Linked DNA regions of Stieleria sp. JC731. The protein of the gene in region 1 interacts with the protein of each later gene in a pairwise test. Links are inferred from orthologs where the notes say so. Each region holds a gene or a part of one and is shown on either strand. Other genes may lie near its edges.

Region 1 (4,645 bases):
AGCGGCTTGGCTGGAAGCGCGAACAGCAGTTAAGACGTCGTCTCGCGTGATGCGTCCGCCTTCGCCACTGCCCGAAACGCGTCCCAAGTCGACGCCGACTTCGCGAGCGAATCGGCGAACGGCAGGGCCAGCCGGGATGACATCGCCGGCGGCCGGTGCTGGTGCAGGTGCGGCCGGTGCAGGTTTCGGGGGCGCTGGTGGTGCCGGTGCAGGTGCTGCAGCGGCGGGAGCGGGAGGTGCTGCAGCCGGAGCGGCAGGTTCGGGCGGTGCCGGAGCAGGTGCCGCAGGAGCTTCGTCTGCAGGCTCAGCTGGTGCAGGAGCGGCCGGTGCTGATTCTTCGGGTGCTGGTGCACTTGGTGCAGGAGCGGAGGCTCCCGATTCGGCTTCGACCTCGATGAGAACACCGCCGATTGCAACGGTATCACCTTCGCTGACAACAATTTTGGAAACCTTTCCGCCGACTGACGATGGCACGGGCACCGTTGCTTTGTCGGTTTCCATCTCGACAATGTCTTGGCCTTCGGAGATTACATCGCCGACAGAGACGAAGACTTCGAGTACGTCGCCGGATTCAATTCCGTCGCCAAGTTCGGGAAGGGTAACTTCGGTTGCCATCGTAATGAATTCTTTAACGCTTGATCGGAGAATGGCCGGTGAAGCGAGCACTGGAACCTTTCCGGTGACTCGCTGCTTTACATAGTGGCACGATAATTCGGGAACAACAATTCAACGCAACGGGAACGGGCCATTCCCGTTTTGGTATGCCTAGGACAATCGCTTAGGCGTAGTAAGGATCTTGTTTATCGGGATTGTATCCCAAGTCCTCGATCGCCTTCTTGACGTCTTCGGCGCTGAAGGTGCCAGCTTTGGCCAAGCGGCTGAGCGTGGCGATGACGATGGACTCTGCGTCGACTTCGAAGTGACGTCGGAGGGCTTCGCGGGTTTCGCTGCGGCCCATTCCATCGGTGCCCAAGACAAAATAATCGCCTGGGATCCAAGGTTGAAGCTGTTCGCCAAGGGCACGGACATAGTCGCTTGCCGAGATGAACGGTCCTTCGACGCCTTCGAGGCTTTCTTCCAAGTAGCTTTTGCGTGGCGATTCTGTTGGATGCAGCATGTTCCACCGTTGGCACGCCGCCGCATCGCGTCGCAGTTCGGTGTAGCTGGTGACGCTCCAAGCATCGCTGGCGATGCCATAAGTTTCCGCAAGTATCTCTTGAGCTTTCAGGACGCAGTTCAAAATGGCACCGCTACCGAACAGCTGGACGCGTGCTTTCGCGCCCTCGACTTCGCGGCTGCCGTACTTGTACATCCCTTTGACGATGCCTTCTTCACAACCGGCAGGCATTGCGGGGTGATCGTACGGTTCGTTTTCGGCCATCAAGTAATAGATGCACGTTTCCGCTTCGCCGTACATCTTTTGCAGACCGTGCTGAATGATCACGACGGCTTCGTATGCAAACGCGGGGTCGTAAGATCGGACGGTTGGGAACGCGATCGCGTTCAGCAAGCTGTGTCCGTCTTGGTGCTGCAAGCCTTCGCCGTTCAGGGTTGTCCGCCCGGCAGTACCGCCGATCAAGAAACCTTTGGCACGCATATCAGCAGCGGCCCAAACCAAGTCGCCGATGCGTTGGAAGCCGAACATGCTGTAGTAGATGTAGAACGGAATCATGTTGACGCCGTGGCAGCTGTACGCGGTGCCGGCGGCGTTGAAGCTGGCCATCGAGCCTGCTTCGGTGATTCCCTCTTCCAGGATCTGCCCGTCTTGAGCTTCTTTGTAGTACGAGATGATCGCCGAATCGACTGGCTCGTAAAGCTGACCGGCATGAGCGTAGATACCGAACTGACGGAACATGCCTTCCATACCGAAGGTACGTGATTCGTCAGGGACGATTGGCACCATGTACTTGCCGATCTTTTTGTCGCGGCAAAGCGCGATCAGAGTTTGTACGACGGCGAACGTTGTGCTGGCGTTTTTGTTTTCCAGCTTCTTGATGACTTTGGTCATTTCCTCCATCGAGGGAACTTCCATCGTCAACGGTTCGGTGGGACGCGATGGCAAGTAACCGCCGAGGGCCTTGCGGCGTTCGTGCAAGTACTTGATCTCGTGGCTGTTCGCCGGTGGCTTGTAGAACGGAGTCTTGACGACTTCTTCATCGCTGATCGGAATGCCGAAGCGAGATCGGAATTCGAGCAGTTCTTCGTCGTTGAGTTTCTTTTGGTTGTGAGCGACGTTTCGGCCTTCGCCAGCTTCACCAAGGCCGTAACCTTTGATCGTCTTGGCAAGCACTACGGTCGGTTTGCCGTTCTTCAGCTCGGTCGCCATTTTGTAAGCGGCGAAGACCTTTTCGGGGTCGTGTCCACCACGGCTCAGTTTTTCAAGTTTCTCGTCGCTGTAGTTTTCGACCAACTTGAGCAGCTCGGGGTATTTTCCGAAGAAGTGTTCGCGGATGTAACTGCCGGGCATACCGGTGTATTTCTGGTACTGGCCATCGACGACTTCGCCCATGCGTTTAACAAGCAGGCCGCTTTCGTCGCGGGCGAGCAGTTCGTCCCAGTCGCCACCCCAGATGACTTTGATCACGTTCCAGCCGGCACCACGGAAGATCGATTCCAGCTCTTGGATGATCTTGGCGTTTCCGCGGACAGGGCCATCAAGACGTTGCAGGTTGCAGTTGATGACGAAGATCAGGTTTTCCAGCTTTTCGCGTGAAGCCAAGCCGATCGCACCGAGGGTTTCCGGTTCGTCGCATTCGCCGTCACCAAGAAATGCCCAAACACGTTGGCCGCTGGTGTCTTTGATTCCACGATCACGCAGGTATTCGTTAAAGCGAGCTTGGTAGATTGCCATGATCGGGCCAAGACCCATCGAGACGGTTGGGTATTCCCAGAAGTCGGGCATCAACCATGGGTGCGGGTAGCTACTCAGTCCGCCGCCGTCTTCGAGTTCACGACGAAAGTTCGTGAGTTTTTCGGCTGACAAACGGCCTTCGACAAACGCACGGCTATACATCCCTGGAGACGCGTGGCCTTGGAAATAAACCGAGTCACCACTGTAGCCGTCTTCACCGCGACCTTGAAAGAAATGGTTGAACGCGACTTCATACAGCGTCGCACTTGATGCGAACGTGCTGATGTGTCCGCCGATGCCACCGCCACGATTGTTTCCACCGACGACCATCGCCATCGCGTTCCAGCGAATGATCGACTTGATTCGTCGTTCCAGGTCACGGTTGCCAGGGAAGGCGGGCTGCTCGTGAACGGGGATCGTGTTTAGGTAAGGCGTGTTGGTATCGGCTGCGGCAGCATGCACGCCTTCTTGAGCGGCGCGGTCGCGAAGCTTTTCGAGCAAAAAGCGAACTCGCTCAGGCCCTTTGCTTTTCAAGACATACTCAAGCGAAGACATCCATTCGCCTGTTTCTGCCGCGTCGATATCGATCTCTGACTGTCGCTCTAGTTCGCCGAGCTGCTTGCGTACTTCGTCTTGAGCAATGGTCTTGGAGTCGGACATAGAGAGAAAGTTTCGGAGGGGAAAAGTCAATGTAAAAGCAAATTTGGTTCCGGCGAGCGGCCAAATTGCGGACTTTACGTCAATTGCGCCGCCTCAAAAGCGTAGCTCCCAAGGTTACATCACGGCAAGGGCACGAGCGGCTGGAGGCACGATCCACACCATTGAGAACCGATAACTGGTGCGGCAAAAGCCGCTAGCTTCAGGCTTAGGCTACCTCGTTTACCGTAAACTCGGGACTTTGGTAGCAACTTTACGATTCAAAAACTTTGCGGAGCCATCAAAAAATTTTGCCGACCCTCCCTCGACGGACTAGTGGAAACAGACGATTTTGCCCGCAGCACTACGCTTCGGTGGGATCTTCGTTTCAGATCCTTCGATCGAATCGTTGCTGAGATGAAAAACTTTGTCCTGAAAAAACTTCTGCGCTCGCAAGTCTCTGCTCTCTATGAAAAGCCTCCCTCGCAGTGTCATGGTGACCGGAGCCTCCTCGGGAATCGGACGAGAGATCGCGATCTGCATGGCAGCACGAAAAGATGTGCGGCAGGTCGGCATTCACTATTGTCGCAACCGAGACGGTGCCATGGACACCGCCAAAGAGGTGGAAGGCTTGGGCAAGCAAGCGATCGTGGTGCAAGCTGACTTTGCGTCCGAGGCTGATTGCGGGCGACTGGTCAATGAAGCTTGGGACAAGCTGTCCGGTGATGGGCAAGCCTGCCTTGATGGTGGGCCTCAAGTTTGGATCAACAACGCCGGGGCTGATGTGTTAACCGGGCAGGCATCAGAGCTTTCCTTCGGCGAGAAGCTGCAGCGACTGTTTCAAGTCGATGTCGCGAGCACGATTAATATCAGTCGCATGGTGCGATCGAAAATGTTTGATGATGCGGAACAGAATGTGTGCGATCGGTCGATGGTTTTTATCGGCTGGGATCAAGCACCGCTCGGCATGGAGGGTGACGCGGGACAGATGTTCGGTCCGGTCAAGTCAGCCGTGATGGCGTTCGCGGCAAGCTTTGCGCAAGATGTCGCGCCAACGATTCGTGTGAACACGGTTTGTCCCGGTTGGATCAAAACGGCTTGGGGTGATTCAACGAATGATTATTGGGATCATCGCGCCAAGACGCAGGCGTTGATGGG
Region 2 (4,233 bases), 360 kb from region 1 along the record:
GTATTCGTTTGCGGGATCAACGCTCGCTCCCTTTTGGAGAAGTGTCTTCACGCCGGAATGATGCCCCTTGAAAACACACCAGTGCAGGGCCGACATGCCATCGGCTTGCCGTTGATCAAGATCTGTCGTATCGAGAACCGTACGAGCGAAGGATTTCCAATCGGCTCGTTCCGCTTGATCAGCCAACGGCGTTGACTGCGGATCGGTTTCCTGGGCGGCGGTAGCAAAGCACCAGATCGAAAGTGATGCGAATAGACCTAATTGGTAGATCAGGCTCATTGGACAATCTGGAATCGTGACCGATGGAGCGTAAAATTTCTATCGTATCCGATTCCGTCTTGCCCAGGGGCAATGCGAAAGCGGACGCGTTAGATCTGGTGCTCACCTTCGTAGGTCCCCTCGGGGATCGTCGAAGGAGACTCGCTCCCCAGCAAGCTGGCTTCACCTTTGATGACGACATCGGGTGCGAAGCTGACATTCCCTTTAACGCATAGCGACACACAGTTAGCCAGTGATGGTGCGTCAGGGACGCGTTCTTGCAAGTCTGCAATACGTTTGAAGTATTGATCGTCGAGACTGATGGACGGTGGCATTCCGTTGCGAGAATCGATTAAGCCTACGGAATGATCCTGACGAACTTCGTAGGCGTCACTTCGGACAGCAAGCAAATCGCCGGTCGTTTTCACAGGTGCGAATCTTGATCGCGGGACTCGAATTGCATCGGTGTTCGGTAGAACTTCGATCGCCGCACCCATGGCCGTTTCAAGTTGAAAGACTGGAGTGGAACTGGAATCCTTTGGATCCACCGTTTTCCGGTTGGTGATGGTCGGAAGTGCGACGGTCCCGTCACCGGCTTTCAGAAAGTCATCGAGTTGCTGCAAGTCGATCCAAAGATTGTTTGTATTGAAGTAACGATGCCGCGTGATGTCCTGGAATTGTGTTTCTTCATCGGGATGACATTGCGCCTTTTCGCGTAGTAGCAATCCACCCTGTTTGTCCTTGGCGAGATGGCCGCCTTTCTTATCTGCAGCCGTTCGGTCAGCGACCTCCATCATGAACGATTTCTTTCCGTCGACGAAGTGACCGAGAATGCGCAGGTCAAGCGTCGCGCCTAAGTTGTCCGCATTGGAGACAAACAAATAACGTCGGCCTTGGGCAAGCAGTTTCTCTAAGGTGCCACTGGTCACGAGCGCAGCATAAATGTCACCGTGTCCGGGAGGGCACCACTGCATCGATGGATCTTCAGGCCATTCGGCAGGGCACATCGTTTCGGCATCGATCTTGGGGACTTGATGCTGCAAGAACGAAATCACATCGACCTGTCCGCTAAATCCGTTGACCGCCGCAGCCGTTTGCTCTTCAGTCGAAAAGCTGTTCATCAAGACAAGTGGGACGCCAAGGCTTTCGTTTTGCCGAAGGATCAGTTCTAAGAACGTGTCCTCGCCACGAACTGGCAGCAGCGACTTTGGGCCATCCAGTCCCATCGATGTACCCAATCCGCCGTTAAGCTTCAGAACGGCGGTCGCTGATAAGTTCTCACGACCGATCGCTTCGAGCGAATCGTCTAGTGTGTCCGCATCGACGACCGAGTCGACTGGGGAAATCTCTGCTTCTCGGATCGTTGCTTCTTTGCCGTTACACAGGTTTTCGTAGTGTGTCTTGAACAAACGGACGACGATGTCGGGCGTGTTGGCTTCGGCAAGTTTGTTGGCGACGGCGTCCCAGTTGGCTGGCATGAGTTCTTTTGTTTCGAGAATGATTGGAAGTGAACTGTGATCCGATCATCAGACAGTTCCGGGGTCCGCAATGTAGTGTATTGGACGCTGCAGAAGACTGAAGCCAAGCGGGTATTCGTATGAAAGAAGCTTGAAGGGCTGTGAAAGTCACATTCCGGGTGCGGTGCTTCTTACCTACGCCTTCTTGGCGATGAAAGGGCGTTTCCTGTTCGGATACACTTCCTTGCAAATCGCACATCGCGTGCCATCGCAGCCCCGAGCGGTGCAGTGCTCTCGACCATAGAAAATGATCTGCAAATGGAGCTTATTCCATGAAGATTCGGGGAACAGTTTCTTCAGGTCCGCTTCTGTTTGGGTGACATTCTTCCCGTTAGTCAGGCCCCAACGTTGAGCCAAGCGGTGGATGTGTGTGTCGACCGGGAACGCAGGGTGACCGAACGCTTGGCTCATCACAACGCTGGCCGTTTTGTGGCCAACGCCTGGAAGTTTTTCGAGCTCTGCGAACGATTCGGGGACGTCGCCGTTATGCTCGGTCACGATCATTTCCGAAAGTCCCGCCAGACTCTTGGCTTTCTGCTTGGAAAGTCCGAGGGGGCGAATGATCTGCAGGATGTTTTCTTCGCCGAGGTCCCACATCGCTTGTGGCGTCGGAGCTTGCCGGAATAGTTCTGGCGTGATCTCGTTCACCTTCTTATCGGTGCACTGAGCACTCAGTACAACAGCGACCAGCAATGTAAACGGATCGCTATGGTCCAGCGGAATCGGTGTCTCCGGGTAGAGTTCTTCGAGTCGTTCGTGGACCTTTGCGGCGCGTTCAGATTTCAGCATTTTGATGGACAAGCGATCGATGCAGTGAGATCGATTTTGTTTTAGAGGCTAAGCAGCTGGCGGCTGCATCTTCAAATGTTCAAATGCCTTCATCGTCGCGATGCGGCCGCGTCGCGTTCGCACAATCAGTTCGCTCCGCAGCAAGAAAGGCTCGACTTCGTCTTCCAGTGTGTCACTGCTGACGTTCATCGTATGTGCGATCGCTTCGAGACCGCTGGGGCCACCGCTGAAGACGCGAATCAGAGTTTCCAAATAGTTGCGGTCTTGTTTGTCCAATCCCAATCGATCGATACCGATCATATCGAGAGCGTCCCTGGCGACCCCGAGTGTCACGACACCTTTGGCACGCACTTGCGCGAAATCGCGGACCCAGTGCAAGCGGTTGTTTGCCAAACGTGGTGTGCTTCGTGAACGCCGGGAGATCTCACTTGCCGCCGCTTCGTCAACGTCGATCGATAGTTTCTTCGAGTTGCGGATTACCAAATCGGTTAGCTGCGACTCTGAGTACCAACCGAGGTGCTCACGAATCTGAAAACGATCTCGCAATGGTGCGCTAAGCATACCTGCGCGAGTTGTCGCTCCGATCAACGTGAAGGGCTGCAGTTCGAAATTCAATGTTCGAGCGTTGACGCCTTCGCCAAGAACGATGTCGATGCGAAAGTCTTCCATCGCTGTGTAGAGATATTCTTCGACAGCTTTGGGGACGCGATGGATTTCGTCGATGAACAGGACGCTATGGGCGGAGACGTTGGTCAGGTAAGGAAGCAAGTCCTTCGGCGCTGACAAACCGGCACCGTTTGCCATTTGAATCGTCGTTCCCATTTCCGCCGGGATGACGGTCGCAAAAGTCGTCTTACCCAAGCCGGGCGGACCGTCGAACAGAATGTGCCCCAACGGTTCGCCACGGTTCAGAGCCGCACCAATTGCGATCTTCAGTCGCTCGATCACGTCGCGCTGTCCGACCATTTCGTCCAGCCGAGTCGGACGCAGCTTGCCGTCACGCTCTTCCGGTTGTCCCGATTGCCCCGAAAGTCCATCAATGCTTGGAGGATCTCGATCGTCCGAATCATCAGACGGATTTCTATTGCCCATCAATTTTGCGGCCGCGCTGTCGAAATTCTCGGTGTTACCGTCCTGATCACCGGGGTCTCGGGGATCGGATTGTTGGTAGACTGCCTCTCGAGCCATTTGGTCTTCCGTCCGTGCAATTCCACGTGGTGTAATTTGTCCGCACTGTTTTACTCGAAACGGTGAATCTCGTCGGCGCTTATTCCGCAACCAAATCCAGCACATGGTCGATTCATCCGCAAATTCTGACCCTATCGATGTTTCTGATCCGGCCGTGATCGCCAATTACGAGCCCTATTTGCGGATGCTTGCCCGGACGCGGATGCGACAGGCCTATCAAGCCAAGATTGGGGCTTCGGATATGGTTCAGCAAGCGATGATGCAGGCGGTGGCTGGATTTGACGGATTTCGCGGAAGCACTGAAGCCGAGTTGATGGCTTGGCTCAGGCAGATTTTGGCCCACCATCTGTGCCATCTCGATCGTGATTTGCATCGCGACAAACGCGACATCCGCCGTGAGCAATCGATGGAGCAGAAGCTTGCCGCTTCGTCGATGCGTCTGGAAGGCCTCCTTGCCGGAGGTGACCGAACCCCCAGTCAA

What was found. Proteins that work in one complex are often made in the same cells at the same time.
Region 2: the proteins of aceE (region 1) and nth interact in binary tests that used the Escherichia coli proteins (3 or more experiments, as listed by UniProt). The link is inferred for Stieleria sp. JC731 from one-to-one orthologs.

What each region holds. Positions count from the first base shown.
Region 1 is NZ_JAJKFQ010000005.1:1,498,307-1,502,951, forward strand. What follows is about bases 579-3,902. They hold aceE (pyruvate dehydrogenase (acetyl-transferring), homodimeric type), read right to left. Parts: upstream 3,512-3,902; coding sequence 779-3,511; downstream 579-778. Other genes in these bases: LOC67_RS16360 (2-oxo acid dehydrogenase subunit E2), read right to left, coding at 579-615. Outside these bases: more of 2-oxo acid dehydrogenase subunit E2, read right to left, coding at 1-578; SDR family NAD(P)-dependent oxidoreductase, read left to right, coding at 3,957-4,645. UniProt on the Escherichia coli protein: Component of the pyruvate dehydrogenase (PDH) complex, that catalyzes the overall conversion of pyruvate to acetyl-CoA and CO(2).
Region 2 is NZ_JAJKFQ010000005.1:1,135,368-1,139,600, forward strand. The notes cover bases 738-3,649. They hold nth (endonuclease III), read right to left. Parts: upstream 2,565-3,649; coding sequence 1,911-2,564; downstream 738-1,910. Other genes in these bases: LOC67_RS15165 (UTP--glucose-1-phosphate uridylyltransferase), read right to left, coding at 738-1,736; ruvB (Holliday junction branch migration DNA helicase RuvB), read right to left, coding at 2,613-3,649. Also shown: ankyrin repeat domain-containing protein, read right to left, coding at 1-279; more of UTP--glucose-1-phosphate uridylyltransferase, read right to left, coding at 369-737; more of ruvB, read right to left, coding at 3,650-3,752; sigma-70 family RNA polymerase sigma factor, read left to right, coding at 3,856-4,233. UniProt on the Escherichia coli protein: DNA repair enzyme that has both DNA N-glycosylase activity and AP-lyase activity. The DNA N-glycosylase activity releases various damaged pyrimidines from DNA by cleaving the N-glycosidic bond, leaving an AP (apurinic/apyrimidinic) site.